One region of the Streptomyces sp. SUK 48 genome, then DNA from elsewhere that is predicted to be linked to it. Evidence: riboswitches for the same ligand, from Rfam matches in the RefSeq annotation. Region 1 holds a riboswitch; each other region holds the start of a gene.

Region 1 (7,125 bases):
CCGCCGCGCCGGTGCAGCCGGGACAGCAGCGCGATGCCGATGGCGCCGGACTGGGCGAACATGCCGATGCGGCCGGGGCGCGGCATCTCGGGCGCCAGGGAGGCGTTCAGCCGTACGTCCGCGGCGGTGTTGATGACGCCGAACGCGTTGGGCCCGATGATCCGCATGCCGTACGCGCGCGCCTGCCGCACCAGCGCCCGCTGCCGCTCCCTCCCCTCGGGGCCGCTCTCGGCGTACCCGGCGCTGAGCACGACGAGGCCCTGGACGCCGTGTTCCCCGCACTCGGCGACCACCGCGGGCACGTACTCGGCCGGTACGGCGACGACGGCGAGGTCCACCGGCCCCTCGACGTCCCGCACGCAGCGGTACGCGGCCACCCCCTCGACCTCCGCCGGGTCCTCGGGGAACGCCTTGTTCACGGCGTACAGCGCGCCTTCGTACCCGGCGTCGCGGATGTTGGCCAGGACGCTGCGGCCGACCCCGCCGGGCGCGCGGCCGACGCCGATGACCGCGACGGAGCCGGGCGCGAGCAGCCGCTGCACCGAGCGCGCCTCGGCACGCTGCTCGCGCGCGTACTGCACGGCGAGTGCGCGGTCCGTGGGTTCGAGGTCCAGCTCCAGGCGTACGACGCCGTCCTCGAAGCTGCGCTTCTGGGTGTACCCGGCGTCCGTGAACACCTTGATCATCTTGTTGTTGGCGGGCAGCACCTCGGCGGCGAAGCGGCGGATGCCCCGCTCCCGGGCGACGGCCGCGATGTGCTCCAGCAGGGCGGAGGCGACGCCCCGGCCCTGGTGGGCGTCCTGGACCAGGAAGGCGACCTCGGCCTCGTCGGCGGGACCGGACGCGGGCGCGCCGCCGGCCCCGATGCGGTCGTAGCGCACCGTCGCGATGAACTCGCCGCCCACGGTGGCCGCGAGGCCCACCCGGTCCACGAAGTCGTGGTGGGTGAAGCGGTGGACGTCCTTGGCGGACAGCCGGGGGTAAGGGGCGAAGAAACGGTAGTACTTGGACTCGTCCGAGACCTGCTCGTAGAAGTGGACCAGGCGGTCGGCGTCGTCGACGGTGATGGGCCGGATGCGGGCGGTCCCCCCGTCCCGCAGCACCACGTCCGCCTCCCAGTGCGCGGGGTACTCGTACCGGCTCTGCGGTTCCGCCGAGGTTCGCATGGGGCCCAGCGTACGGCTCGCGTACGACAACGGCGCGGGGCACTCTGTGGAGCACGACGGAGGGGGTGCGCAGCCCCTCTTCTGGCACGCGTCACGATATGGAACACTGGTCTAGACAACCCTGAACAGTGAAGGGCAGCAACACATGGCTGAGCGCCGCGTCAACGTCGGCTGGGCCGAGGGTCTTCACGCCCGCCCCGCCTCCCTCTTCGTCCGGGCCGCCACGGCCGCAGGCATCCCGGTGACGATCTGCAAGGCCGGTGGCACCCCGGTCAACGCGGCCTCCATGCTGGGCGTTCTGGGCCTGGGCGCCCAGGGCGGCGAGGAGATCGTGCTCGCCTCCGACGCCGAGGGCGCGGACGCCGCCCTGGACCGGCTGGCGAAGCTGGTCGCCGAGGGCCTGGAAGAACTGCCCGAGACGGTCTGAGCGGGACCCGGGACCGTCCGGGCGGACCCGGAACGGTCCGTGCGGGATTTCGAGAAGCCGTGCCATCCCCAGCGGGTGGCACGGCTTCCGTGTTTTCGGAGCGCCACCGCATTGGCCATGGGCGGCATTCGTCATGGTCCACTCATGGGAATTCAGGACACCCGGAAATACCCGGCTCCCGAATATCCCACCCACTTTGTATACGGCACCCGTGTTAATTCCCCGCGCCGGACATGTTTACGGCATGTTGCGAAGTCCGCGTCCGCGCCGCGGTGCCGGGGACCCGCAGCCGGTACGCCGCCGTCGCCCGCTCGGTGTGCAGCGCGGTCACCGCGCGGGCGCGCTCGCCGTCGCCGCGGGCCACCGCGTCCACGATCGCGCCGTGCTCCGCCCAGGTGCCGACCATGTCGGGGGGCGTGTCCACCGTGTACATCCAGGCGATCTTGTGGCGCAGCTGGAGGAGTGTCGAGGTCAGCGAGGGGCTGCCGCAGGACTGGGCCAGCGTCTCGTGGAACCAGCCGTCCAGGGCGCGCAGATCCTCGCCGCCGCCCCGCCTGGCGCGTTCCTGGCCCAGCCGGACCAGGCCGCGCAGCACCTTCAGATGGGCCTCGGTACGGCGCCGGGCGGCCCGCGCGGCGCCGAGCGGCTCCAGGAGCAGGCGCATCTCCAGCAGGTCGGCGGCCTCCTGCTCGGTCGGCTCGGCCACGCAGGCCCCCGCGTGCCGGCGGGTCACCACGAAGCCCTCCGCCTCCAGGGTGCGCAGGGCCTCGCGCACGGGGACCCGGGAGACGCCGTAGCGGCGGGCGAGCACCTCCTCGGTGAGGCGGCCACCGCGTTCGAGGGAGCCGGCGACGATGTCGTCCCGGATCGCCGTGCACACCGATTGCGCCGGAATACGCATGACCGACCTCCGCCTTAATACCCGCGACACGACACCGACGACGGACGCGTGTTTTCCGTGACTCTATTCCACCGGGCCGGAATTTCCGATGGCGGGCCCCGAATCATGGATATTTTTTGGACAGGCTCCGGCGAGAAGCGCCGGGGAATGGCGAAAACCCCGGCCGGGTGGGCCGGGGTTTTCGATGCCGTGCGGGTGGGCCGGACGTTCGCGCCGTGGCCGCGAGGGTCGGACGTTCACACCGCGGCCGCGGAGGTCAGACGTTCACACCGTGGCCGCAGGGGTCAGACGTTCACGCCGTGGCCGCGGAGGTAGGCGAGGGGGTCGACGTCGGAGCCGTAGTCGGGGCTGGTGCGCGCCTCGAAGTGCAGATGCGGGCCGGTGACGTTGCCGGTCGCGCCGGACAGGCCGATCTGCTCGCCTGCGGCGACCTGCTGGCCCACCGTGACACCGATGGACGACAGATGGCCGTACTGGGTGTACATGCCGTCGGCCATGCGGAGCACGATCTGGTTGCCGTACGCGCCGCCCCAGCCGGTGGAGACGACGGTGCCGGCGCCGACCGCGTGCACGGAGGTGCCGGTCATGGCGTGGAAGTCGATGCCGGTGTGGGAGCCGGACGACCACAGAGAGCTGCTGGCCTGGTAGCCGGTCGACACGTAGGAGTGCGCGATCGGGGCCACGAAGGCGTTCAGCCGCTTGCGCTCGGCCTCGCGGGCGGCGCGGGCCTTGGCCGCGCGGGCCTCCTTCGCGCGCACCGCGGCGGCCTTCTCGGCCGCCTCGTGCTCGGCGATCCGCTGCTGGGCGACGGCCTGGGCGTCGATGTGCGCGGCGAGGTCGTCGCTCGCGCTGAGCACCGGGGTGAGACCGGTCTGCTCGACGGTGTGCTCGGCGGCGAGCGCCGGGGACGCGGCGAGGGTGCCGATGACACCGGTGGTCGTCAGGGCCGCGATACCGGCCGCCTGGGCGGTGGTGCGCTTGACCCGGCCGGGCTTGCGGTGCTTCCCGGTGGCGCATATGAACGCCATGTGCGTGGCTGTTCCTTTCCTTCCCTCTCGCCTACCGGGTTAGCTGACGGGTTCGGAGCAGGAAGGTCTCCTACGGGCCCCGCGCTCGCGCACGGACGCCCGATTCACCCCAGGGACGTGTGGGTCCCCGGCTCCCCTGGCTCGCGCCTCGGGGACTCGGCGATGGCTGTCCGGTGCCGCGGCTGCGGCGCACTGCCCGACGGACAACCCGGACGACGCTAAGCGGACCGGCTCCCAATCCCCAAACAGAACGCGGCTTTTGTAGCGCATCCCACAGGGCAGACGGGCAACCTCCGTCCCAATAGGGACATCTCGGGAGGAGAGTGGAACAAAGGGGGCCCTGACGACCCGTAGGCCGTCAGGGCCCCCGTAAGCGGGCAGCGGGCGCCCGCGGTTACTCGGCGGCCACCACGGTGACCTCGCCGATGCCCAGCGCCTCGACCGGCGCCTTGATCTCCGACGCGTCACCCACGAGGACCGCCACCAGGCGGTCCACCGGGAAGGCGTTGACGACCGCCGCGGTGGCCTCCACGGTGCCCGTCGCGGCCAACTGCCGGTAGAGCGTCGCCTGGAAGTCGTCGGACAGGTGCTGCTCCACCTGGTCGGCGAGCGTGGCCGCGACGGCCGCCGCGGTCTCGTACTTCAGCGGCGCGACCCCGACGAGGTTCTGCACGGCCACGTCCCGCTCGGCGTCGGTCAGGCCCTCCGCCGCGAGGGTGCGCAGCACCTTCCACAGATCGTCCAGCGCGGGGCCGGTGTTGGGGGTGTCCACGGAGCCGCTGATGGCCAGCATGGAGGCGCCGTTGCCGTCGGGTCCGGAGCGGAGCACCTGGCCGAACGAGCGCACACCGTAGGTGTAGCCCTTCTCCTCGCGCAGGACGCGGTCCAGGCGGGAGGTGAGGGTGCCGCCGAGGCAGTAGGTGCCGAGCACCTGGGCGGGCCACACCCGGTCGTGCCGGTCCGAGCCGACCCGGCCGATGAGCAGCTGCGTCTGGACGGCACCGGGCCGGTCCACGATGACGACACGCCCGGTGTCGTCGGCCGTCACCGCGGGCACCGGGCGCGGCTCGCCCGGGGTGCCGGTCCAGGCGCCCAGGGTCTCGCCGAGCAGCGCGTCCAGGTCGATGCCGGTGAGGTCACCGACCACGACCGCGGTGGCGGTGGCGGGGCGTACATGGCGGTCGTAGAACGCGCGGACGGCGGCCGCGTCGATCTTCTCGACGGTCTCCTCGGTGCCCTGGCGCGGCCGGGACATGCGGGCGGTCGCCGGGAACAGCTCCTTGGAGAGCTCCTTGGCGGCGCGCCGGGCGGGGCTGGCCAGTTCGTGCGGGATCTCGTCCAGGCGGTTGCGGACCAGCCGCTCGATCTCGCTCTCGGCGAAGGCGGGGGCGCGCAGCGCGTCGGCGGCCAGGCCGAGGCCCTTGGCCAGCCGCGAGGCGGGGACCTCCAGGCTGATCCGGACGCCGGGGTGGTCGGCGTGGGCGTCCAGGGTGGCACCCGCGCGCTCCAGCTCGGCGGCGAACTCCTCGGCGGAGTGCTTGTCGGTGCCCTCGGAGAAGGCGCGCGCCATGAGGGTGGCGACGCCGTCCAGGCCGGCCGGCTCGGCGTCCAGCGGGGCGTCCAGGAGCACCTCGACGGCCACGACCTGCTGGCCGGGACGGTGGCAGCGCAGCACGGTCAGGCCGTTGTCGAGCGCGCCGCGCTCGGGGCCGGGAAGGCCCACGGCTTCGCCTCGCCGGCCTGCGGCTGCGGGTGGAAGTCCATGGTGGCGAGCTGCTCGGTCACTTGGCCGTCTCCTCGTTCTCGTTTCCGGCCTCTACGGTGGCCTGCGACTCGGGGTCCTCGGGCACCTCGGCGTCCTCGACGGCCTGCGGGGACTTCGGCTCGTAGACCAGGACGGCGCGGTTGTCGGGGCGCAGCCGGGCCGCGGCGACCTCCCGGACCTCCTCGGGGGTGACCTCCAGGATGCGCTGCACGGCGTTCAGGGCGAGCTGCGGGTCGCCGAACAGGACGGCGTAGCGGCACAGTTCGTCGGCGCGGCCCGCGACGGTGCCGAGCCGGTCCAGCCACTCGCGCTCCAACTGGGCCTGGGCGCGCTCCATCTCCTCCGCGGTGGGGCCCTCCTCGGCGAACCGGGCGAGCTCCTCGTCGATGGCGGTCTCGATGACCGGCACCTCGACGTCGCCGGAGGTCTTCACGTCCAGCCAGCCCATGGAGGGCGCGCCGGCCAGGCGCAGCAGGCCGAAGCCGGCCGCGACGGCCGTACGGTCGCGCCGCACCAGCCGGTTGTACAGCCGGGAGGACTCGCCGCCGCCGAGGACGGTCAGGGCGAGGTCGGCCGCGTCGCACTCGCGGGTGCCGTCCTGGGGCAGCCGGTAGGCGGCCATCAGGGCGCGCGCCGGGACCTCCTCCACGATGACCTCGCGCAGCTGCTCCCCGATGACCTGCGGCAGGGAGCCGTCCCGGGGCGCGGGCTTGCCGTCGTGGCCCGGGATGGAGCCGAAGTACTTCTCGATCCAGGCGAGGGTCTGCTCGGGGTCGATGTCGCCGACCACGGAGAGCACCGCGTTGTTCGGCGCGTAGTAGGTGCGGAAGAAGTGACGGGCGTCCTCCAGGGTGGCCGCGTCCAGGTCCGTCATGGAGCCGATCGGCGTGTGGTGGTAGGGGTGGCCCTCGGGGTACGACAGGGCGGTCAGCTTCTCGAAGGCGGTGCCGTAGGGGACGTTGTCGTACCGCTGGCGGCGCTCGTTCTTGACGACGTCGCGCTGGTTCTCCATGGACTCGTCGTCCAGGGCGGTCAGCAGCGAGCCCATGCGGTCGGCCTCCAGCCAGAGCGCGAGCTCCAGCTGGTGGGCGGGCATGGTCTCGAAGTAGTTGGTGCGCTCGAAGCTGGTGGTGCCGTTGAGCGAGCCGCCGGCGCCCTGCACCAGCTCGAAGTGGCCGTTGCCCTTGACCTGCCCGGAGCCCTGGAACATCAGGTGCTCGAAGAGGTGGGCCAGACCGGTGCGTCCCTTGACCTCGTGGCGGGAGCCGACGTCGTACCAGAGGCAGACCGCCGCCACCGGGGTCAGGTGGTCCTCGGAGAGCACCACGCGCAGACCGTTGGCCAAGCGGTGCTCGGTCGCTGTCAGGCCCCCGGAGCCTGCCTCGGCTGTGGTCGTGTGACCCATGGGCATGTACGTCCCTTCGCGAGCGGAGGCGGTTGTGAAAACCGCGTTTTTCCTGCCGTTCCTGCCACTGTATGCAAAGCGTGCGAGCCCTCGGAGAAGTTCCCGCGGCACGTACGCCGACAGCGGATCGCGTAGCCTGCCTCGCACCCGGATCCCGGTGATCGTCCGGGGCGCCGGTCCGTGTTGTCGGTGCCCCGGTCCACAATGGTCCGCGACAGATCCGTCAGACGCTTCAGCACGAGCGAGCCGAAGGGTGCGCGCCCCGAAGGCGAGCGATCAGATCAGGAGGAGCCGGCAGCGATGGCCCGCCGCAGCACGAAGACCCCGCCGCCCGACGATTCGTACGAGGAGAAGATCCTCGACATCGACGTCGTGGACGAGATGCGTGGCTCCTACCTCGAGTACGCGTACTCGGTCATCTACTCGCGCGCCC
Region 2 (7,125 bases), 2.1 Mb from region 1:
CGGCGGCTGCTGATCCCGCTCGGCGGGCTGCTCCTCGCGATGTGCATGCACGCCCTGTGGAACGGCTCCGCCAGCTTCGGCCAGTACGGCTTCCTCGCCGTCTACGGCGCCTTCATGCTGCCCGTGTTCGGGCTGCTGACCTGGCTCGGGATCTGGACCCGGCAGCGGGAGCTGCGCACGGTGCGCGAGGAGCTGCCGACGTATGTGCTGGCCGGCTGGCTGGGCCCGGCCGAGCCGTTCGCGCTGAGCTCGATGCGGGCCCGCCGGATGGCCCGTGACTACGCCCGCCACCACGCGGGACGGCCCGTGGCGCGGACGGTCGGGCAGTACGAGACGTACGCCACCGCTCTTGCGCAGCTGCGCGCGCGGGGCCGCCGCGGCCGGGCCGGCGCGGACTTCGCCGCCCGGGAACGGGAGCTGCTCCAAGAGCTGTGGCAGCGCCGGGAGGCCGCCCGCCCCGCCCTGGAGTACGCGGCCCGCAGGGCGGCCCCGGCCCCCGTCCCGATGGGGTGGTCACCCGCGCCGTACGGGCACGCGTATGTACGGGGTCCGGAGCACGGGCCCGGCCCCGGGTACGGGTATCCGCAGGGCCCGGGACACGGGTACGCGCAGGGCCCGGGGCCCGGGTACGGCTACCCGTCGGCGCCGTACCCGTCGTACAACCCGTACCGGATGTGAGCCTTACGCCGACGCGTCCGTCAGCTTCTTCAGTTCGTCGTCCGTCAGCTTCAGGTCGCCGACGGCCACCAGCGGCGGGAGCTGCTCCAGGGTGCGGGCCGAGGCGATGGGGGCCGTGACGGTCGGCTGGGCGGCCAGCCAGGCGAGGGCGACGGTGGCGTGCGGGGCGTCGTGCGCGGCGGCGATCTCGTCGAGGGCGGCGAGGACCTTCTGGCCGCGCTCGGTCTCCGCGTACTTCGCGGCCCCGCCGGCACGAGGGCTGTCCACCGTCGCGCCGGGCCGGTACTTGCCGGTCAGGAAGCCCGAGGCGAGCGCGAAGTACGGCACCGTGGACAGGCCCTCGCGGGCGACGAGGTCCTGGAGCGGGCCCTCGTAGGTGTCCCGGGAGACCAGGTTGTAGTGCGGCTGGAGCGCCACATAGCGGGCCAGGTTCTCGCGGGTGGAGAAGTCCAGGGACTCCTTGAGCCGCTCGGCGCTGATGTTGGACGCGGCGATCTGCCGGACCTTGCCGGCCTTCACCAGTTCGTCCAGCGCGCCGATGATCTCCTCGACCGGCACCTCGGGCTGGTCGAAGTGGGTGTAGTAGAGGTCGATGTGGTCGGTGCCCAGGCGGGCCAGGGAGGCGTCGGCGGCGGCCCGGATGGTGGCCGCGGACAGGCCCTTGTACTGCGGGTGCTGGCTGACCTTGGTGGCGATGACGACGTCGGAGCGGTTGCCGCGGGCCTTGACCCACTTGCCGATGACGGTCTCGGACTCGCCGCCCTGGTGGCCCTCGACCCAGGCGCTGTAGGAGTCGGCGGTGTCGATGAAGTTGCCGCCCGCGGCCGTGTACGCGTCCAGGACGGCGAAGGAGGTCTGCTCGTCGGCGGTCCAGCCGAAGACGTTGCCGCCCAGGCAGAGCGGGAAGACCTCGAGGTCGGAGGAGCCCAGTGTGCGCAGAGAAGTCATGCTTCACATCAACACCGGCGGCGGATGATCGCATTCCGCCGCCGGTGGGGAGATCCGCGCGGATCGCGCGCGGGTTCCGTCAGGGGTTGAGGCCCTTGTCGCGCAGCCAGGGCGCGGGGTCGACGGCGGTGGCCTGCCCGTTCGGGTGGACCTCCAGGTGCAGATGCGGACCGGTGACATTGCCGGTGGCGCCGACGCGGCCGATGACCTCGCCGGTGGTGACCTTCTGGCCGGCCGAGACATTGATCGAGGACTGGTGGCAGAACCACAGCTCGGTGCCGTCGTCCAGGGTGAGGACGGTGCGGTAGCCGTAGGCGCCGGCCCAGCCGGCCTGGGTGACGGTGCCGCCGTGCACGGCCTTGATCAGGGTGCCGGTGGGGGCCGCGAAGTCGAGGCCGGTGTGGTAGCCGGAGGACCACATGGCGCCGGGCTGCCCGAAGGTGCCGGTGATCGTGTACGAGACGACGGGCAGCGTGTACTGCTTGGCCAGCTCGGCCAGCCGCTTGGCCTCGGCCGCCTTCTTGGCGGCGGCCTCCGCCTTCTCCTTGGCGGCGGCGGCCTTGCCGGCGGCCTCCTGCTCCGCCTTGGCGGCCACGGCGTCGCTCTGCTGCTGGGCGGCGGCGACCCTCGCGGCGGTGGCCTTGCTGTCGGCCTGGCCCTGCTGCTGCTCGGCCTGGGCCATGATCCGGTTGCGCAGGGCCTCGCCGGCGCCGCTGTCCCTGACACCCTCGGTGGTGTGCCCGAGATCGGTGAGCGCGGTGGCGGTCTCGGCCTTGGGCCCGTCCGTGGAGTCGTCGCCGAAGAAGTGCTCGACGGTGGACAGCTGCGGCACCGAGACGTTCGGCATGTCCGGCATCGAGATGGAGACCGGCGGCTTGCCGGTGTTGGCGCTGGCGATGCCGCCCGCGCCGACGGCGGCGATCACGCCGACGCCGAGGACGGTGGAGCTGCGGGCGAAGCCGCCGCGCTGCTTGGCGACGCGGTGGCGGCCGCGGACCGGGGCGACGGTCTCCTCGGTCGGGTTCCACTCCTCCCAGGGGCCGTCGTCGTCGAGGCCGGGGCCGGGGCCGAACGACTCGGGCTCGCGCTGAGCGGGCACGAACGGGGATTCTGGGGCAGGCCGGTTGGACGCCACGGGGGCGTGCTCCTTTCCTTCCTCCGCCTACCGGGTTAGCTGACGGGTTCGGAGCAGGAAGGTCTCCTACGCGCGTATACCGCTCGCGGACCGGCGTGCGGTCCGTGACGGTTTTCGCGTGATTCACCCCAAGGTGGTGGTTCCCCGGTTCCCTTGCGGGATTCGGCGCGTGCGCGCGGAGCCGTCGCGGGTGACGGCTGGGACGACCGCGCTGCGTTATCGAACGTTAATAGACCCGGGGGAACTTTCCAAGCCGTTCGGCTTGATCATTAACGCTTCAGGCCATGGACGTATCCCCCAGCAGGCCGCCGAACCGGGCGAGTTGACCGGCGTTCAGCAGTCATCCGGTTTTTGATGGTGACTCAGACGTTATGCGCAGGGCGGTCGAACGGTCACTACGGGTAACCCCCGTATCCGGGCTCCGGAAAACACTCAGGGCCGGAATCCGTCAACTGGATTCCGGCCCTGAGATATCAGTAGCGGGGACAGGATTTGAACCTGCGACCTCTGGGTTATGAGCCCAGCGAGCTACCGAGCTGCTCCACCCCGCGGCGATGTCTCTACTGTACGCCATCCCAGGGGCGGAAAGCACATCGGTTGGGACAGGCCCCCGGATCAGCCCCGCAGATGCCGGTTCGGGGCCTGGGCCAGGGCCTCGTACTCGGGCAGGAGGACGACGTCGGCGCCCGCGCCGGTCAGCACTCCCGTGCCATCGGCCGCCACCACGAACGTGTCCGGCTCGCGCCAGGCGGTGACCACCCGGCGCACCCCCGCCCGCAGGATCAGCTCGGCGCAGGGCGCGGGCCGGGAGGCGCGGCGGGCGCAGGGCTCCAGGCTGCTGTAGACGGTGGCGCCGGGCAGCCGGGGGTCGGCGGGGTCGGTCCTGGCGAGCGCCGCCTCCTCCGCGTGCGCCACCGGGTCCGTGCCCTCCCGGGAGTGGCCGCGGGCCAGCTCGGTGCCGTCGGCGGCGACCACGACCGCGCCGACGCTGAAGGCCGTCTCCGAGGGCGGGCACAGCGCGGCCAGCTCGCAGGCGGTGCGCAGCCAGTGCCGGTCGGCGGCGGTGGGCACCGGGCCGGTGCCGGGCGCGGTGGGCTCGTAGCGCGCCAGGACCACGTCCTCGATCCGGCGGGACTCGACGAGCCGCAGCCGCCCCTCCTGGTAGCGGCCGGGCCCGAACAGCCGCGGGGCGGCCGGGTCGCCCACGATCAGCGGGGCGAGGGCCAGGTGCAGCTCGTCGGCGAGACCCTGCTGGAGGAGCTGGGTGTGCACGGCCGCGCCGCCCTCCACCATCAGCCGGCGCACCCCGCGCTCCGTGCGCAGATGCCCGAGCAGGGCCCGCCAGTCCAGCTCCGGGCCGAGCGCGACGACCTCGGCGGCACCGCCGAGCAGCCGGGCGGCCCGCGCCGCGCCCCGGTCGGTCGTGTAGACGAGTCTGTCGCCGCCGGTGTGCCAGAAGCGGGCCCCGGGGTCGAGATCGCCACTGCCCGTGACGGTGACCTTCAGCGGGTACTCCGGTTTGCCCCGCGCGAGCCGCGCCGCGCGCCGCTCGGCGGAGCCGACCAGGAGGCGGGGGTTGTCGGCGCGCAGGGTGCCGGCGCCGATCAGCAGGGCGTCGGCGGAGGCCCGTACCGCGTCGACCCGGTCGAAGTCGGCCGGTCCGGACAGCAGCAGCCGCTCCGGGCCGGTGTCGTCCAGGCAGCCGTCGAGGGAGACGGCGGCGGACAGCAGCACGTACGGGTACGGCGCGGACTCGGGGAGGGCTCGCTCGGCGCTCATCGTGCTCATGGTGCTCATCGGCTCCAGTGTGCGGCTCCGGGTCAGCCGGCCTGCTCCCGGGGACGGCGGGCGTCGCCCGGTTCCCGCCCGGTGAAGGACAGGACGACGATCAGTACACCGCCGCAGGTGATCGCCCAGTCGGCGAGGTTCATGACGCTGAAGTCGCGCACCGCGACGAAGTCGACCACCGCGCCGCGCAGGCCGCCCGGCGCGCGGAAGAGCCGGTCGGTCAGATTGCCGACCGCGCCGCCCAGCAGCAGCCCGAGGGCGATCGCCCAGGGCGTGCTGGTCAGCTTGCGGGACACCCGCACGATGACGGCGGCCACGGCGAGCGCGATCAGGGTGAACACGATGGTCGTCGCGCTGCCCATGCCGAAGGCGGCGCCGGGATTGCGCTGCACCCGCAGCTCCAGCCAGGACCCGAGCACCGGCACGGGACTCCGGCCCTCCAGGCCCGCGACCACCGCGAGCTTGCTCCCCAGATCGACGGCGTAGGCGACGGCGGCCACCAGCCACAGCGTCCGCACCCGCCGCGTCCCGCTCCCGGTGCCGTTCGACTCGCTCAGCGTCACCCGCGTACTCCTCCCCGACTCCCGCCCAGCGTACGGGCCGGCCGGCGGGACGTCACCGTGTTCCATGGCCCGTTCCCCGGCCCGCGAAAACCGCATTCGTATTTTCGCCAGTTGCTGTCATAGGACCGCCGAACCCCGCTTTCGAGCTATAGAAGCACCCGAATGCCCCACACCCCAGCTCCCGAGAGGCTCGTTAGCTGACCGTGGCACGCACAGAGAGACGCACAGCGCTGAATCTCCACTCGCCGGTCACATTCCGGCTGGAAAACAAGGAAAGCGAGGTGTTCACCGACGGCTGCTCGGATCTTCTTGACGATTTCTTGAAGAGAATCCGGCAGCTGGAGAGTGAGTACCTGCGGGCGATGGTGAGGCTCTAGGACCCAGCCGATGGACAGGATTCACGATGAAGACGTTTTGTGTGACTATGAGTTCAGCACGCTCGAGATGCAGTGGGACCCGGTCGAAGAGCTGGCCCAGATGCTGTCCGGGGCGTCCGCCGCGAATCCCGACCCGGCCCCGCCGCACGGCAGGTCCAGCCACCGGAAAAACCGTCGGCGCATCCGTACCGAGCCCGGATTGCTGCGTGACAATCAGCGCGGTGCGCCCGTCACGCTGCTGATCGCCACCATCTCGGTATGCGCGTTGTGCATGCTGGGCTGGTCCTTCTCCTATTCCTACGCCCAACTCCGCGCCACCGCTTCCTCCGTACTGCCGATGCGCCTCGCCCAGTGGTGGCCGTTGACGGTGTACGGACCCTGGCTCGTGGCGGCGCTGTCCATTCTGCGAGCGACGGTACAGAACAGAAGTGCCAGGAGATCCTGGGGAGTTCTGCTGGGCGCCTCCACGATGGCGGTCGCCCTGTGCGTCTGCCATGCGGCGCATTCCCCGCTTTCCCTGATCATCTTCGGAATTCCGCCGATCACCGCCCTGGTGTGTTTCTGGGAGATCGTCGGCCAGGTCTCCTCGAAGGTGGCCCGCCCCCGGCATGCCGCGCACAGCCGCCGCAACCTCAAGGCGCAGGGTCCGTACGACGTCAGGTGAGAACGCCGGGCCCGCCGGGAACACCGGCGGGCCCGGCCACCGCGGCCCCCCGTCACAGCAGCCCGGCCCCCGTCACGCCCGCCCCGGGCCGGCCGCCACCAGCAGCCGTACCACCTCCGCGACCCTTCGGCGGATGTCCGGGTCGGCGACGGCTCCGTCCTCCCCCACATCACCACGGCCCAACGGCACCCGCGCGCAGGCCGCCTCCACGACGGCGGCGCCGGTGTACCCGAGCACCGTCCGCAAGGTGGCCTCCGCGCCCCCTCCCCGGCCCGGTGCCGCCACGTTGACCCAGGCGACCGGCTTGTCGCAGATCTCGGTCCCGCCGACCGTCCAGTCCAGCAGGTTCTTGAACGCGCCCGGCAGCGTCCCGGCGTACTCCGGCGTGCAGATCAGCACCGCGTCCGCCGCGTCGATCGCCGCCCGCAGCCCGGCCACGGCCGCCGGCAGCGGTTCCCGGTCGTCATCGGGGTTGAAGTGCGGAAGCCGCCCCAGTCCGTCGTACACGAGGGCCTCCACCCCCGCCCGCGCCGCCACCGCCCGCGCCGTCCGCAGCAGCGCCTCGTTGCCGGAACCGGCCCGCAGGCTCCCGGACAGCAGCAGAATCATCACCGAACCCCCTGGAAAAGGACGAAGCCCCCAGCTCGAACTTCCTCTGAGCTGGGGGCGATTCCGTAGGCCCTGTGGGACTCGAACCCACAACCAATGGATTAAAAGTCCACTGCTCTGCCAATTGAGCTAAGGGCCCAGGCGATGTTGCCTGTCCGAGCATAGCCGCAGGAGGCCGGGTCTCCGATCGGGTAGGGGGACCCGGCCGCGTCGGGGGGCCGGATGGCTACTTCTTGACGGGGGCGGAGGCGGGGGCCAGGAACCAGTGGCGGGCGGAGACGAGCCACCAGATGGCGGCGAAGCCCAGGACGACCAGGACGGCGATGGGGGCGTAGTTGAAGGTCTCCCAGGTGACCGGGGAGA
Region 3 (7,125 bases), 1.3 Mb from region 1:
TATCTGCGCCGGGCGTTCGTCTGGCCGACGACCGGCGCGGAGGACCCCGGGCACCTGGTCGAGGGGCTGCTGCGGATCGGCCGCCGGATCGGCCGCCCGGCCGTGCTGATCCCGACGGACGAGGAGGCGGCCGTCCTGATCGCCGAGCAGCGCGCCGCGCTGGCCGGACCCTTCCTCTGCCCGCGGGTGGACCCCGCGCTGCCGCGCCGGGTGGCCAGCAAGCAGGGGCTGCACGAACTGTGCGAGGCGCACGGGCACGGGCTCGCCAGCCCGGCGGCGGCCTTCCCGCGGTCGTACGAGGAGGTCGTGGCCTTCGCCGACACCGCGAGCTTCCCGGTGGTGGCCAAGAACCGGGAGGCGTTCCTGCGCCGCAGCCGGCCCGCCGTGGGCGGCACCACGCGGATCGCCTCCCGCGCGGCCCTGCTCGCCCTGGCCCGCGAGTGGGGGCCGGACCCCGGGGTGATCCTCCAGGAGTACCTGCCGCGCGAGCAGGCCGAGGACTGGATCGTGCACGCCTGCTTCGACCGGGACGCGGACCCGCTCGCGCTGTTCACCGGGGTGAAGGTCCGCTCCTGGCCGCCGCACGCGGGCATGACCGCGCACGCGTACGTCGTCGACAATCCGGAACTCGCGGGCCTGGCGGCGCGGTTCGTGAAGCGGATCGGGTTCAGCGGCGTCGTCGACCTGGACCTGCGCTTCGACCGGCGCGACGGGCGGTACAAGCTGCTGGACTTCAATCCGCGGATGGGCGCGCAGTTCCGGCTGTTCGAGAGCGCGGCGGGCGTGGACGTCGTCCGCGCGCTGCACCTCGATCTCACCGGGCGGCCCGTGCCCGAGGGGGAGCAGCGGGCCGGGCGGCGCTACGTCGTGGAGAACATCGACCTGCCGGCCCTGCTCGCCTACCGACGCGGCGGCTATACGACCCCGCACGCGCCGGCGCGGGCGAGCGGGACGGAGCTGGCCTGGTTCGCGGGGGACGATCCGCTGCCGTTCCTCACCATGCTCGCCCGCTTCGCGCGGCCGGGCGCGCGGCATCTGCGCCAGCTGTGGCGGGCCCACCGCCGCGGCACCACCCACTAGGCCACGAGGAAACGCGTCCTGGGGAGGGACTTCGTGATCCGACCGGTTGCAGTCATCGGGGCGGGGCCGTTCGGCCTGTCCACCGCCGCCCATCTGCGGGCGCGCGGCCTGCCCGTACGGGTCTTCGGCGACCCCATGGTCAGCTGGCGCGCCCATATGCCCGAGGGCATGCTGCTGAAATCGACCCCCGCCGCCTCCAGCCTCGACTGCCCGCAGCCCGGCCACACCCTCGCCGACTACTGCGACGCGGTGGGCATCCGCCGGCCGGCCGGCGACGCGGACGTGATCCCGGTGGAGACGTTCACCGGGTACGGCGAGTGGTTCCAGCGGCGGCTCGTGCCGGAGCTGGAACGGGTGCGGGTGGTCTGCGTCGAGCCGGCCGGGCGGGACGCGGGCCGGGGCTTCGCCCTCACGCTGGACTCGGGGGAGTCGTTCACCGCGCGGGCGGTCGTGGTGGCCACCGGGCTGTCCGGTCTGGCGCATCTGCCGGCCGGGCTGCGGCAGGCGGCCGGGGCCGGGCCCGCGCCCGACGGGCCCGTCTCGCACAGCTCCCAGCACCACGACCTCACGCGTTTCGCCGGCAAGGAGCTGATCGTGGTCGGCGCCGGGCAGTCCGCGCTGGAGACGGCCGCGCTCGCGGCGGAGGCCGGGGCCCGGGTGCGGGTGGTGGCGCGGGGGCGCGGCCGGGTCGCGTTCGGGGCGCCGCCCTGGGAGCAGCCGAGGCTGCGGCCCGAGTCGCCGTTCGGGCGGGCCTGGTCGCTGTGGGCGTTCAGCTACTGCCCGCACCCCTACCGCTTCCTGCCCGAGCCCACCCGGCACTTCCTGGTGCGCCGGGTGCTCGGCCCGCTCGGCGCCTGGTGGCTGCGGGAGCGGTTCGAGGGCGCCGTACAGGTGACGGAGGTCGAGCGGGTGCTGGGCGCGGCGGCGCGGGACGGCGGCCCGGTGCTGACCGTGCGCACCCACGGCGGCCGCACGGAGGCCCTCACCGCCGACCATGTGATCGCCGCGACCGGGTACCGCGTGGACATCGCCGCGATGGACTTCCTCGGCCCCAGCCTGCGCACCCACCTCGCCACCAGCCGCGGCGCCCCGCGCCTCGGCGCCGGCTACGTCTCCTCGGTCCCCGGCCTCTACTTCACGGGCCTGCCGGCCGCCTCCTCCTACGGCCCGGTGATGCGCTTCGTGTGCGGCACGGAATTCGCCTCGCCGCGGCTGGCGGGGCATCTGGCGGGGGCGCACGGGTGAGCGCGGGGGCCGGGGGGCGCGGGGGCGCGGGGGCCGGGGGCGGGGGCGCCGGACCGAGGGTGCGCGGGTGAGCGCCGGGCAGGGAGCCGCCGTACCCCCTCTGCCACCCTTCCTCCCCGTCGTCCCCCGCCCCATCAGGACGCCGCCCAAGCCCACTTGAAGCCGGCCCCCGCGCAAGTCCGGGCGATGACACGGGAGTCGGGGGAGGACGCGAGGGGCTGCGGAGGGGGCGGGTCCGTATTCTCGGATCATGGTTGCCTCCCCCGCGTACGCACTGATCGCCACCGACCTGGACGGGACGCTGCTGCGCGGCGACGACACCGTCTCCGAGCGTTCGCTGGCCGCGCTCGCGCGGGCGGAGCGGGCCGGGGCCCGGCATCTGGTGGTCACCGGCCGCCCGGCCCCCAGAGTCCGCCCCCTCCTGACCGCCCTCGGCAGTACCGGGCTCGCGGTGTGCGGGCAGGGCGCACAGGTCTACGACGCCGGGTCCGGCCGCATGCTGTGGTCGGTCCGGCTGGACCGGGAGCTCGCCGAGACCGCGCTCGGCAAGATCGAGGCCGAGGTGGGCCCGGTGTTCGCGGCCGTCGACCAGGACGGCACGGACGGGCTCACCCTGACCGAACCCGGATACCGGATGCCCCACCCGACCCTGCCCGCGGTCGGCGTGGCCCGGCGCGACGACCTGTGGCGGGCACCGATCAGCAAGGTGCTGCTGCGCCACGCCACCCTGTCCGACGACGAGTTGGCGGCGGTCGCCCGCTCGGTGGTGGACTCGCTGGCCACGGTCACCATGTCGGGACCCGGCACCGTGGAGCTCCAGCCCTGCGGGGTGACCAAGGCGACCGGGCTCGCGCTGGCCGCCGAGCGGCTCGGGGTCCCGGCGGAACGCGCCCTCGCCTTCGGTGACATGCCCAACGACATCCCGATGTTCCGCTGGGCGGCGCACGGCGTCGCGATGGCGAACGCCCACCCCGAGCTGAAGGCGGTCGCCGACGAGGTCACGACCGCGAACGAGGACGACGGCATCGCCGTCGTCCTCGAACGGCTGTTCCCGGCCGGATGACCGGGAACAGCGGTGGTGCCACGGGCCGCCGCGACGGCCCGGCGCCGGTCAGTAGGCGCCGTTGACGTTGTCGATCGAGCCGTACCGCGCGGCCGCGTAGTTGCAGGCGGCGGTGATGTTCGCGACCGGGTCGTAGATGTTGAACGACGTTCCGGCCACGTGGTACGCGTTGAAGGTCGGGTCGATCACCTGGAGCAGACCCTTGGACGGTATGCCCTTGGCCGCGTTGGAGTCCCACAGGTTGATGGCGTTCGGGTTGCCCGAGGACTCACGGATGATGTTGCGGTGGATGCCGTTGTAGGTGCCCGGGATGTGCTTCTCGGCCATGATCGCGAGGGACTCGCGGATCCAGCCGTCGAGGTTGTTCGGGTACCCGGCGGGCGTGGTGGCGGCCGAGGTCGTGCCGGTGGTGGCGGACGCGGTCGCCGCGCCCACGAGCGGCATGGCGAGCACGGCCGCGCCGGTGCCGGCGACGGCGATCAGGCGGACGAGACGGTTGGCGCGGGTGCGGCGCGGCTGAACGGCAGCAGACATGGGGACGTTCCTCTCCTACGCCTGCGAGGTGAGCTGTCGGGTTCGGGCGGGGAGGTGCCCGGTCGCGCCCCGTGAGAGGCGCGGCTTTACCCCAAGCCGTTCCGTGCGAACACGCGGTGCGGCGCGCTGTGTCACGCGCCGCACCCCGTGAGTCGTCCGGTCCGGCGACTTACCTGGGTCCCCCGCTCCTGCCGTACGAATGAGTTCGTCGATGGGTGTACGGGCGGCGGCAGGATGAGGCGTCCGCCCGATGGGTCGGGAACGTATGCGAGAGCACATGCCGGGAACAAGCTCTGAATTGTTATATCGCGGCATTTGGCCTTGATCATCAGCCTATGGGGTACTTGATCCTTTGCGAATGCCAATACTCAACTCGCTTACGCCGCACGGCGGGAAGGGGTGTCGAAGGGTTACCGGCGGGAAGGCGGTCAGGTGACCCACTTCACGAAATGGCAAACTGTGGAAAATCGGGCATGGGGGATTCGTCCCCCCGGCGGAGTCGGGTCGGTACTCCTTTCATCTCCGGGATCGTGATGAAGTTCCCGATTACCTGTTAAGTCGATAAATGTCCGTTGTCATCATCCGAGCGGGGGTATGCCGGTCATGACCCGATACCGCCCGGGCTGGACGGGTGGGCGCAGGGTGGGCGCTATCGGTGATCGAAACCGGACCGGATACGCTGACTTGAGTGATGGCAGCGACCTATCGACAAACCGCGTAATCGCCAGCAGACACCAGCAGACAGGAGACCCCTCGTGACCGTCGTCGGGCCGTTCGGGCTGAGCGTGCGGGACCAGGCTCTCGAAGCCGATGTCCAGGCCGGATTGGCGGCTGTCGAGGAGGGCCTGCTAGAGGCCACCAAGAGCGAGGTCCCGTTCATCACGGGGGCCGCCCAGCACCTCGTACGGGCCGGCGGGAAGCGCTTCCGGCCGCTGCTCGTGATGCTCGCGGCGCAGTTCGGCGACCCCTACGCGCCCGGTGTGGTGCCCTCGGCCGTGGTCGTGGAGCTGACCCATCTGGCCACGCTCTACCACGACGACGTCATGGACGAGGCCGCCGTACGCCGGGGCGTGGACAGCGCCAACACCCGCTGGGGCAACTCCGTCGCGGTCCTCACCGGCGACTTCCTCTTCGCCCGCGCCTCCCAGATCCTCGCCGACCTCGGCCCCGAGGCGGTCCGGGTCCAGGCCCTCGCGTTCGAACGCCTGGTCACCGGCCAGATCCTGGAGACCGCCGGACCGACCGACGGCCGCGACCCGGTCGAGCACTACCTGGACGTCCTCGGCGGCAAGACCGGCTCGCTGGTCGCGGTGTCCTGCCGGTTCGGCGCGATGATGTCCGGCGCCGACGAGACGGTCGTGGACGTGCTCACCCAGTACGGCGAGCGGCTCGGCGTGGCCTTCCAGCTCGCCGACGACTACCTGGACATCGCCTCCGACTCCCAGGAGTCCGGCAAGACCCCCGGCACCGATCTGCGCGAGGGCATCCCGACGCTGCCCGTGCTGCGGCTGCGCGAGCGGGCCGCCCGGCTCGGCCTGCCCGAGGACCTCGCCCTGTGCGAGCTGCTGGACTCCGACCTCAGCGACGACGCCCGGCACGCCGAGGCGCTGGCCGCGCTGCGCGCCCACCCGGCCCTGGAGCAGGCCCGCCGGGACACCGTGCGGTACGCGGAGGAGGCGCGCGCCGCGCTCGCCCCGCTGCGGGAGTGCGACGCCAAGGTGGCGCTGACGGAGCTGTGCGACGCGGTGGTGCACCGGGCCGGATGACCGGCCCGTCCCGGCCTGGGACGACCACCCGTTCGGCGTCCACCAGGTGGCCGTACCCCGGGTTCCGGCCGCATGCTGCCCTGGGGACGAGTTCGAGCCCCAGGACGAGTTCGAGCCCAGGGACGAGTTCGAGCCCCCTAGGGGTGCCCCCTACGTGTCATACCGCAGTCGTACGCCGAGTTGGCTCCGAGGGCTGACGCTTCCGCACCGCGGATTTGGTCGTATGGACACCACGGACATCACCACTCCTCACCGATTCGGGTGAGAATGGCGGCTCGGGTGGACCAGCGTGAGGGCAGCCGCCGCCGACGACGGAGGTAAGGCACACATGGCACCGTACGAATCCGACGACGCAGTGCGCGCCGAGCGGGACGAGGAGACGCGCTCGGGCCGCCGCAAGGCCGCGCGGTACGCCGTCCCGGTCGCGGTGGTCGGGGTGGCCGCGGCCACCATCGGGCTGGTCCCGGCGCTCGCCGACTCCGGCGACCCGGACCTGCCCAAGGTCACCGCGCAGCAGCTCATCAACAAGATCGCCCAGTCGGACGTGCAGCAGCTGTCCGGCACCGTGAAGATCAGCACCGACCTGGGGCTGCCGGACCTCGGCGGCCTGGAGAACAGCCTCGCCTCCGGCATGGGCCAGGGCTCCGGCGCGGGTTCCGGCTCCGCCGCCGACCCGAGCTCCCGGCTGACCGAACTGGCCTCCGGCACCCACACCCTGCGGGTCGCGGCCGACGGCCCGGACCGGCAGAAGCTCTCGCTCCTGGAGCAGGGCGCCGAGTACAGCGTCATCCACAACGGCAAGGACGTCTGGGGCTACGACAGCAAGAGCGACCAGGTCTCCCACGGCACCGCGTCCGCCGCCGGCAAGGACCGGGCCGAGCCCCCGGCCACGCCCAAGGACTTCGCCCAGCAGGCGCTGAAAGCGGTGGACGACACCACCTCGGTGACCGTCGACGGCACCGCCCAGGTCGCCGGGCGCGACGCCTACAAGCTGCTGATCAAGCCCCGCCAGTCCGGCACCACGGTCGGCGCGATCAGCATCGCCGTGGACGCGAAGACCGGCATGCCGCTGAAGTTCACCCTGACCCCGAGGAGCGGCGGCGCCGCCGTGCTCGACGCGGGCTTCACCCAGGTCTCCTTCGCCCGGCCGGCCGCCGCCACGTTCGCCTTCACCCCGCCGAAGGGCGCGAAGGTCACCGAGCGGCAGGACGGCGCGGGCACGGAGGCCGGCAGGCCCGGCCTCGGCAAGGGCCTGGAGGGCACGGACGGCGCCAAGGGCCTCGAAGGCGCCAAGGGCGCCCCCAAGGTGATCGGCAAGGGCTGGACCTCCATCGCCACCGTCGACACCGGCGCCAAGGGCGGCCTGCCCACCGGTGCCAAGGGCGGCGACCTCGGCGGCTTCCTCGGCTCGCTGGGCGACAAGGTCTCCGGGAAATT
Region 4 (7,125 bases), 2.6 Mb from region 1:
TAGTCCAGGCCCGCGGACCAGTCGCCCCGGCCGCCCGGGGTCAGGTCGAGCAGATGCCAGACGGGGTTGAGGAGGTCGATGCCGCGCTGGTCGATGTCCTCGGCCATCCGCGGGTGCGCCGAGTAGAAGTGCCGGACCGTGCCGTCCGCGTCCCGGGTGAAGACCGAGACGGTCGAGTCCTGGACGCCGTCCTCGTCCTCGCTGCCCAGGTCGTACTTGAAGGTGCTGTCCCCGGCGCCGAGCAGCCGCAGCCGGGACCAGCCGCGGGCGCGGGCGTGCCCGCGCAGGGCGGGCAGGCCGGCGGCGGCCACCACCGCCAGGTCGGCGTTGCGCGCGACCTGGTGGGCGACGCCGTCGAAGCCGTCGATCCACAGGGTGCACATCGGGCAGGGGTCGGACTGCCGTTTGCCGTACATGAAGTGGTAGACGAGCAGGGGCCGCTCCGGGCCGCCGGTGAACAGTTCGCTCAGGCGAACCTCACGCACGGGCGCGTCGCCCGCGTCGAGGTCGGCGGGGCCCTCCAGGAACACGTAGTCGTCGACCTCGGCCCCCGGTGGCAGCGACCGGCGCAGGGCCGCGACCCGTTCGCGCTCGCGCATCAGCTCGATCTCGGCGCGGCGCAGCTCCTCGCGGGCGGCGAGGTACTCCGCGGACTCACCGTGCAACCGGGTGTGCCGCATCTTGTGTCCTCCTGGGTGAACAGCCCCCCGGAATCGGGTCGGTTCCATGGTTCCGTGAGCCCCGCGCCCCGGGGGCGAGGCGCCGCCGTGCCCGACGGGTGAAACGGGACGTGACGGAGCGGAGGGGCGGACGTTCAGTTCTGTGATCTTCGCGTTATCCGCGCGGCATGAACTTGTGACAAGTGATCGTGTGCCGCTACCTTCACCCCTCAGCGCGGCGACCGGCACCACCCGCCGCGCCGGTCCCCGCCGTCGCACGAAAGGCTTCCGCATGATTTCCGGGAACGGTCGTCACCGCCGCCCCCGTCAGGCTCCGGCCCTCCTCGTCGCGGCCGGTGTGACCGGCTCCGCCATCGCCATCCCGCTGCTCGGCGCCGCAAGCGCCCACGCGGCCGACGGCACCACCTGGGACAAGGTCGCCAACTGCGAGAGCGGCGGCGCCTGGAGCGCCGACCCCGGCAACGGGTACTACGGCGGCCTCCAGATATCCCAGGACGACTGGGTCGCCCACGGCGGCACGCAGTACGCCTCCTCCGCCGACCAGGCCAGCCGCTCGCAGCAGATCGCCGTGGCCGAGAAGATCCTCAAGGACAAGGGCACCTCGCCCTGGGCCACCTGCGCCCTGCTGTCCGGACTGACCTCGAACTCCGGTTCCGTGAGCGTCGACCCGGGCGTCGGCGGCGGCGGCAGCGGCGGCAGCGGCCAGGACGGCGGCACGACCGACCCGTCCGGCCTGCCCGACTCCTCCACCCCGGCCGGCACCCAGAGCGGCGACCAGAACGGCAATGGCGACGGCACCGCAACCGGCACGGGCTCCGGCAAGGACTCCGGCTCCGGGAAGGGCTCCACCGACCCGTCCGGCTCCGCCGGCCCCTCCACCTCGCCGAGCCACGGCTCCGGCAAGCAGAGCGGCAAGCACGCGAGCCCGAAGCCGGGCAAGCACACCGGCACCTCCGGCACCGGCACCTCCGGCACCGGCACGCCCACCCCGGACCCGTCCGACCCGGCCTCGTCCGATCCCTCCGTGCCGGGCACGCCGTCCACGCCCGCCGACGGCTCCGCGACGCCCGCGCCGTCCACCGGCACCCCGGACAACCCCCGGCAGACCGTCGGCTCTTGGAACCTAGTCGACACCGGGGCCCTCACCGGCGGACGCCACCGCGGCGGCGACGCGGACGAAAGCACGGCAAACGGGCAGAACGACTCCGCCTCCGGCCGGCACGCCTCCCGCGAGCCGGGCAGCTACACCGTCCGCGAGGGCGACTCGCTGAGCGCCATCGCCGACTCCCTTGACGTGCACGGCGGATGGCACACGCTCTACTCCGTGAACAAGAAGGTCGTGGGCGCCGACCCGAATCACATCACCGCCGGTCAGACCCTGAAAGTCAGTGACGAAACGGGCGCGGACCAGGGCTAGTTGACGCCCCACTTGATCGGTAAATGTCCGATTTGGTGAAAGTGTGGGATGAGTCTCAGAAGCCTTGATCGTCTTTGAAATTCCGCGGATCACGTGGCTACGGTCGAGGCCGCTCGTCACCACGAGCCCCGGCGGCCGCAACGCCGAATCCTGCCAGCGGCTGCCCGGGAACAGTCGTCGCGTCATGCGCCGCAGGCAGGAGCGGGGGACCCAAGGTAAGTGCCGGGCCCGGCAGTTGATGCCGGACCGGCTTGGGGTGAAGCCACGCCTCCACGGGGAGGGGTGGCCGGGCAACTCAACCGGCCCGAACCCGACAGCTCACCTCGCAGGCGTCGGTGAGGGGATCGTTCCATGCTGTTTTCCGGCAAGGGCAAGCACCGTCGTCCGTCCAAGGCCGTCCGCGTCGTCACGCTCGCCGGTGTCACCGGTGCCGCTGTCGCCGCCCCGCTGATGGCCACCGGCACCGCCTCCGCCGCCACCGACTCCCAGTGGGACGCGGTCGCGCAGTGCGAGTCCGGCGGCAACTGGTCCATCAACACCGGCAACGGTTACTACGGCGGTATCCAGTTCTCCGCCTCGACCTGGGCCGCGTACGGCGGCACCGCCTACGCGTCGAGCGCCGACCAGGCCACCAAGTCGCAGCAGATCGCCATCGGCGAGAAGGTTCTCGCCGCGCAGGGCAAGGGTGCCTGGCCGGTCTGCGGCAAGGGTCTGAGCAGCACCCCGAACGGCGGCTCCGCCGGGGCGAGCACCCCGTCGGACAGCACCGCCACCCGCTCCACGGACGAGCAGGCCGCCACGCGCTCCACGCAGCGCACCACCCCGGCGCCGTCCAAGTCCACGAGCACCTCCTCCGGCTCGTCCGCGAGCAAGACCGTCACCACCCCGACCGGCAAGAAGGTCAAGAAGGGTGACGGCGAGTACAAGGTGGTCAAGGGCGACACCCTCAGCTCCATCGCGACCGCGCACCACGTGGCCGGCGGCTGGAAGAAGCTGTTCGACCTGAACAAGGACATCGTGGACAACGCCGACCTGATCTACCCGGGCCAGCAGCTCCACCTGAAGTAGTCCGACCCAAGGGGGTACGGCCTCCGGTGCCGTACCCCAAGGGTCCGCCCGTCCCCGAGGGTCCGCCCGTCCCCGAGGGTCCGCCCGTCCCCGAGGGTCCGCCCGTCCCGAGGGTCCGCCCGTCCCCGAGGGTCCGCCCGTCCCCGAGGGTCCGCCCGTCCCCGAGGGTCCGCCCGTCCCCAAGGGTCCGCCCGTCCCCAAGGGTCCGCCCGTCCCCAAGAGGCCGCCCCGCCCCCAAGGGCCCACCCCCCAAGGGCCCACCCGTCCCCACGGGTGCGGGAGCCTCCCCCGAGGCGCCCGCGGACCCCTCCGCGACGAGCCCCGAGAACCCGGCCCCCGGCGACCGGCCCCCAACGGCCCAGGGGCCCGCATCCCCCCACGGTTCTCCCGGGGCACCCGCCCCCAAGCACCCCACCCCGGCGCGCTTTCCCCCGTTCGCGCCGGGGTGGGGTCTTGTGTTTTCCCGGACTTCAGCGGGGTCTCATCCGCCAACCCCTTTGTTCCGGTGCTGAACAATGGGTACCGTCTGCATGTCCCCGTCGCCCACCAGACGGTCGGTCGGTGGCCGGCGACCCCGGGACGGTTAGGCTCTAGTCGCAAGGCGCAGCCGCACGGCCGCCGCCCCGCACTTCCAGCGTCACATCCAAGAAGGAGATGCTCGTGCCGTCCATCGACGTCGTCGTAGCCCGGGAAATCCTGGACTCCCGAGGCAACCCCACGGTCGAGGTCGAGGTCGGCCTCGACGACGGCAGCACCGGTCGTGCCGCCGTCCCGTCCGGCGCCTCCACCGGCGCCTTCGAGGCCATCGAGCTTCGCGACGGTGACCCCAACCGCTACCTGGGCAAGGGTGTCGAGAAGGCCGTCCTCGCCGTCATCGAGCAGATCGGCCCGGAGCTGGTCGGCTACGACGCCACCGAGCAGCGCCTGATCGACCAGGCCATGTTCGACCTGGACGCCACCGACAACAAGGGCTCGCTGGGCGCCAACGCCATCCTCGGCGTCTCCCTGGCCGTCGCGCACGCCGCCTCCGAGGCGTCGGACCTGCCGCTCTTCCGCTACCTGGGCGGCCCCAACGCGCACCTGCTGCCGGTGCCGATGATGAACATCCTGAACGGCGGCTCGCACGCCGACTCGAACGTGGACATCCAGGAGTTCATGATCGCCCCGATCGGCGCGGAGTCCTTCTCCGAGGCGCTGCGCTGGGGTGCCGAGGTCTACCACACCCTCAAGAAGGTCCTGAAGAACAAGGGCCTGGCCACCGGTCTCGGCGACGAGGGCGGCTTCGCCCCGAACCTCGGCTCCAACCGCGAGGCCCTGGACCTGATCCTCGAGGCCATCAAGGAAGCCGGCTACACGCCCGGCGAGCAGATCGCCCTCGCCCTCGACGTCGCCGCCTCCGAGTTCTACAAGGACGGCACGTACCTCTTCGAGGGCAAGGAGCGCTCCGCCGCCGAGATGACGGAGTACTACGAGGAGCTGGTGGCGGCCTACCCGCTGGTCTCCCTCGAGGACCCGCTGTTCGAGGACGACTGGAGCGGCTGGAAGGTCCTCACCGACCGCCTCGGCGACAAGGTCCAGATCGTCGGCGACGACCTCTTCGTCACCAACCCCGAGCGCCTGGCCCGCGGCATCGAGGAGGGCTCCGCCAACGCCCTGCTCGTCAAGGTCAACCAGATCGGCTCGCTGACCGAGACCCTGGACGCCGTCGAGCTGGCCCAGCGCAACGGCTTCAAGTGCATGATGTCCCACCGCTCCGGCGAGACCGAGGACGTCACCATCGCCGACCTGGCCGTCGCCACCAACTGCGGCCAGATCAAGACCGGCGCCCCGGCCCGCTCCGAGCGCGTCGCCAAGTACAACCAGCTGCTGCGCATCGAGGAGATCCTCGACGACGCCGCGGTGTACGCCGGCCGCAGCGCCTTCCCGCGGTTCCGCTCCGCGAACCAGTAGCCACGGCAGGGGCTAAGTCGCTGGTCCACCCCGGACCACCTCTTGGCCAGTCGTACGTACGTCCCCGTACCCGGTCCCGTACCGTGTCCGGGGACGTACGCACGTGTGCGACCGCCCGAAGAGGGCGTGAAAGGGGAGGCGGAGAGCCGACATGGCCGCAAGGGACCGGGACCGTTTCTCCACCGCGACCAGGCTGCGGCTGCTCGGCGAGCAGACGGCGGCCCGGGTCTACCGCTCGCAGACCAAGCGGCAGGCACGCCGCTCCCGGCTGACCGGCCGCGCCGCGCTGCTCGCGCTGGTGCTGTGCTCGCTGGTGGTCGCGCTCGCCTACCCGATGCGGCAGTACGTCTCGCAGCGTGCCCAGATCTCCGACCTCCAGCGGCAGCAGGCCGACGCCCGCGAGCGCGTCGAACAGCTGCGCGACCTCAAGGCGCGCTGGCAGGACGACGCCTATGCGGAGCAGCAGATCCGCAAACGTCTGCACTACGTGATGCCCGGCGAAACCGGGTACGTGGTGGTCGACCCGGGCGCGGCCCGGCAGTCCCGCACCGATCTCAAGGCCGCCCACCGGCCCTGGTACACGAACATCTGGGACGGGGTCGACAAGTCCGACGCCTCCGACCAGTGACCGGCCCCGGCCGGTGACGCACAGAAAGCCACTCTGAAAGCAGTCATGGAAACCCCTCCGCCGCCCACCCCGCGCACCGAGCCCACCGACGCGGACGTCGAGGCGTTCAAGCAGCAGCTCGGCCGCCCGCCGCGGGGCCTGCGCGCCATCGCACACCGCTGCCCGTGCGGTCAGCCGGACGTCGTGGAGACGGCGCCGCGCCTGCCCGACGGCACCCCCTTCCCGACGCTGTACTACCTGACGTGCCCCAAGGCCGCCTCGGCCATCGGCACGCTGGAGGCCAACGGCGTCATGAAGGAGATGACCGAGCGCCTGCAGAGCGACCCGGAGCTGGCCGCCGCCTACCGGGCCGCGCACGAGGACTACATCCGGCGCCGGGACGAGATCGAGGTCCTGGCGGGCTTCCCGAGCGCGGGCGGCATGCCGGACCGGGTCAAGTGCCTGCACGTCCTGGTCGGCCACTCGCTGGCCGCGGGGCCCGGCGTCAACCCGCTCGGCGACGAGGCGATCGCGATGCTGCCGGAGTGGTGGCGCAAGGGCGCGTGCGTGACGCTCGCGCAGGAGCCCGAGGGGGCGGCGCAGTGACCCGGGTCGCCGCGATCGACTGCGGTACGAACTCCATCCGGCTGCTGGTCGCGGACGCCGACCCGGCGACCGGCGAACTGGTCGACCTGGACCGCCGGATGACGATCGTGCGGCTCGGCCAGGGCGTCGACCGCACCGGCCGGCTCGCCCCCGAGGCGCTGGAGCGCACCTTCGCCGCGTGCCGCGCGTACGCCGCGATCATCAAGGAGCACGGCGCCGAGCGGCTGCGCTTCGTCGCCACCTCCGCCTCCCGGGACGCGGAGAACCGCGACGACTTCGTGCGCGGGGTGCTGGACATCCTCGGCGTGGAGCCGGAGGTCATCACCGGCGACCAGGAGGCCGAGTTCTCCTTCATCGGCGCGACCCGGGAGCTGAGCGGCCGTACGGATCTCGCCACGCCCTATCTGGTGGTGGACATCGGCGGCGGCTCCACCGAGTTCGTCGTCGGCGACGACCGGGTGCGGGCCGCGCGCTCCGTGGACGTCGGCTGCGTGCGGATGACCGAGCGGCACCTGGTGCACGGCGGCGAGGTCTCCGATCCGCCCACCGAGGAGCAGATCGCCGCGATCCGCGCCGACATCGAGGCCGCGCTGGACCTGGCCGAGCAGGCCGTCCCGCTGCGCGAGGCGCGCACCCTGGTCGGCCTCGCCGGCTCGGTCACCACGGTCTCCGCGATCGCCCAGGACCTGCCGGAGTACGACTCCGCGCGCATCCACCACTCCCGCGTCCCGCGCGCCCGCGTCCGCGAGATCACCGAGCACCTGCTGCACTCCACCCACGCCGAACGCGCCACCATC

The links. Region 1 has a riboswitch for cyclic di-AMP ahead of GHR20_RS09570 (M23 family metallopeptidase). Riboswitches for the same ligand answer to the same signal wherever they lie in the genome.
Region 2: it holds a riboswitch for cyclic di-AMP, as region 1 does, so the genes downstream of both, GHR20_RS19310 (M23 family metallopeptidase) here and GHR20_RS09570 (M23 family metallopeptidase) in region 1, are expected to answer to the same signal.
Region 3: it holds a riboswitch for cyclic di-AMP, as region 1 does, so the genes downstream of both, GHR20_RS15485 (transglycosylase SLT domain-containing protein) here and GHR20_RS09570 (M23 family metallopeptidase) in region 1, are expected to answer to the same signal.
Region 4: it holds a riboswitch for cyclic di-AMP, as region 1 does, so the genes downstream of both, GHR20_RS21505 (transglycosylase family protein) here and GHR20_RS09570 (M23 family metallopeptidase) in region 1, are expected to answer to the same signal.

What each region holds. Positions count from the first base shown of each region.
Region 1 covers NZ_CP045740.1:2,291,410-2,298,534, forward strand. Annotated here, with positions in the region: partial or broken gene GHR20_RS09555 (GNAT family N-acetyltransferase) at 1-1,166, opposite strand, end outside; gene GHR20_RS09560 (HPr family phosphocarrier protein) at 1,312-1,593, shown strand; gene GHR20_RS09565 (GntR family transcriptional regulator) at 1,808-2,494, opposite strand; gene GHR20_RS09570 (M23 family metallopeptidase) at 2,779-3,522, opposite strand; cyclic di-AMP (ydaO/yuaA leader) riboswitch at 3,536-3,694, opposite strand; partial or broken gene GHR20_RS09575 (pitrilysin family protein) at 3,917-5,286, opposite strand; gene GHR20_RS09580 (pitrilysin family protein) at 5,304-6,698, opposite strand; gene GHR20_RS09585 (DNA topoisomerase IV subunit A) at 6,993-7,125, shown strand, end outside.
Region 2 covers NZ_CP045740.1:4,437,127-4,444,251, reverse strand. Annotated here, with positions in the region: gene GHR20_RS19320 (PrsW family glutamic-type intramembrane protease) at 1-678, shown strand, start outside; gene GHR20_RS19315 (aldo/keto reductase) at 682-1,626, opposite strand; gene GHR20_RS19310 (M23 family metallopeptidase) at 1,706-2,761, opposite strand; cyclic di-AMP (ydaO/yuaA leader) riboswitch at 2,769-2,939, opposite strand; tRNA gene GHR20_RS19305 (tRNA-Met) at 3,239-3,312, opposite strand; gene GHR20_RS19300 (dihydrofolate reductase family protein) at 3,377-4,549, opposite strand; gene lspA (signal peptidase II) at 4,582-5,112, opposite strand; gene GHR20_RS19290 (DUF2637 domain-containing protein) at 5,500-6,153, shown strand; gene GHR20_RS19285 (NADPH-dependent FMN reductase) at 6,226-6,762, opposite strand; tRNA gene GHR20_RS19280 (tRNA-Lys) at 6,829-6,901, opposite strand; gene GHR20_RS19275 (amino acid permease) at 6,989-7,125, opposite strand, start outside.
Region 3 covers NZ_CP045740.1:3,611,907-3,619,031, reverse strand. Annotated here, with positions in the region: gene GHR20_RS15500 (ATP-grasp domain-containing protein) at 1-1,080, shown strand, start outside; gene GHR20_RS15495 (FAD-dependent oxidoreductase) at 1,114-2,325, shown strand; gene GHR20_RS15490 (HAD family hydrolase) at 2,576-3,388, shown strand; gene GHR20_RS15485 (transglycosylase SLT domain-containing protein) at 3,437-3,922, opposite strand; cyclic di-AMP (ydaO/yuaA leader) riboswitch at 3,926-4,143, opposite strand; gene GHR20_RS15480 (polyprenyl synthetase family protein) at 4,678-5,688, shown strand; gene GHR20_RS15475 (sigma-E factor regulatory protein RseB domain-containing protein) at 6,017-7,125, shown strand, end outside.
Region 4 covers NZ_CP045740.1:4,909,034-4,916,158, forward strand. Annotated here, with positions in the region: gene GHR20_RS21495 (DUF899 family protein) at 1-680, opposite strand, end outside; gene GHR20_RS21500 (transglycosylase family protein) at 952-2,097, shown strand; cyclic di-AMP (ydaO/yuaA leader) riboswitch at 2,275-2,444, shown strand; gene GHR20_RS21505 (transglycosylase family protein) at 2,449-3,165, shown strand; gene eno (phosphopyruvate hydratase) at 3,826-5,115, shown strand; gene GHR20_RS21515 (septum formation initiator family protein) at 5,267-5,743, shown strand; gene GHR20_RS21520 (DUF501 domain-containing protein) at 5,789-6,328, shown strand; gene GHR20_RS21525 (Ppx/GppA phosphatase family protein) at 6,325-7,125, shown strand, end outside.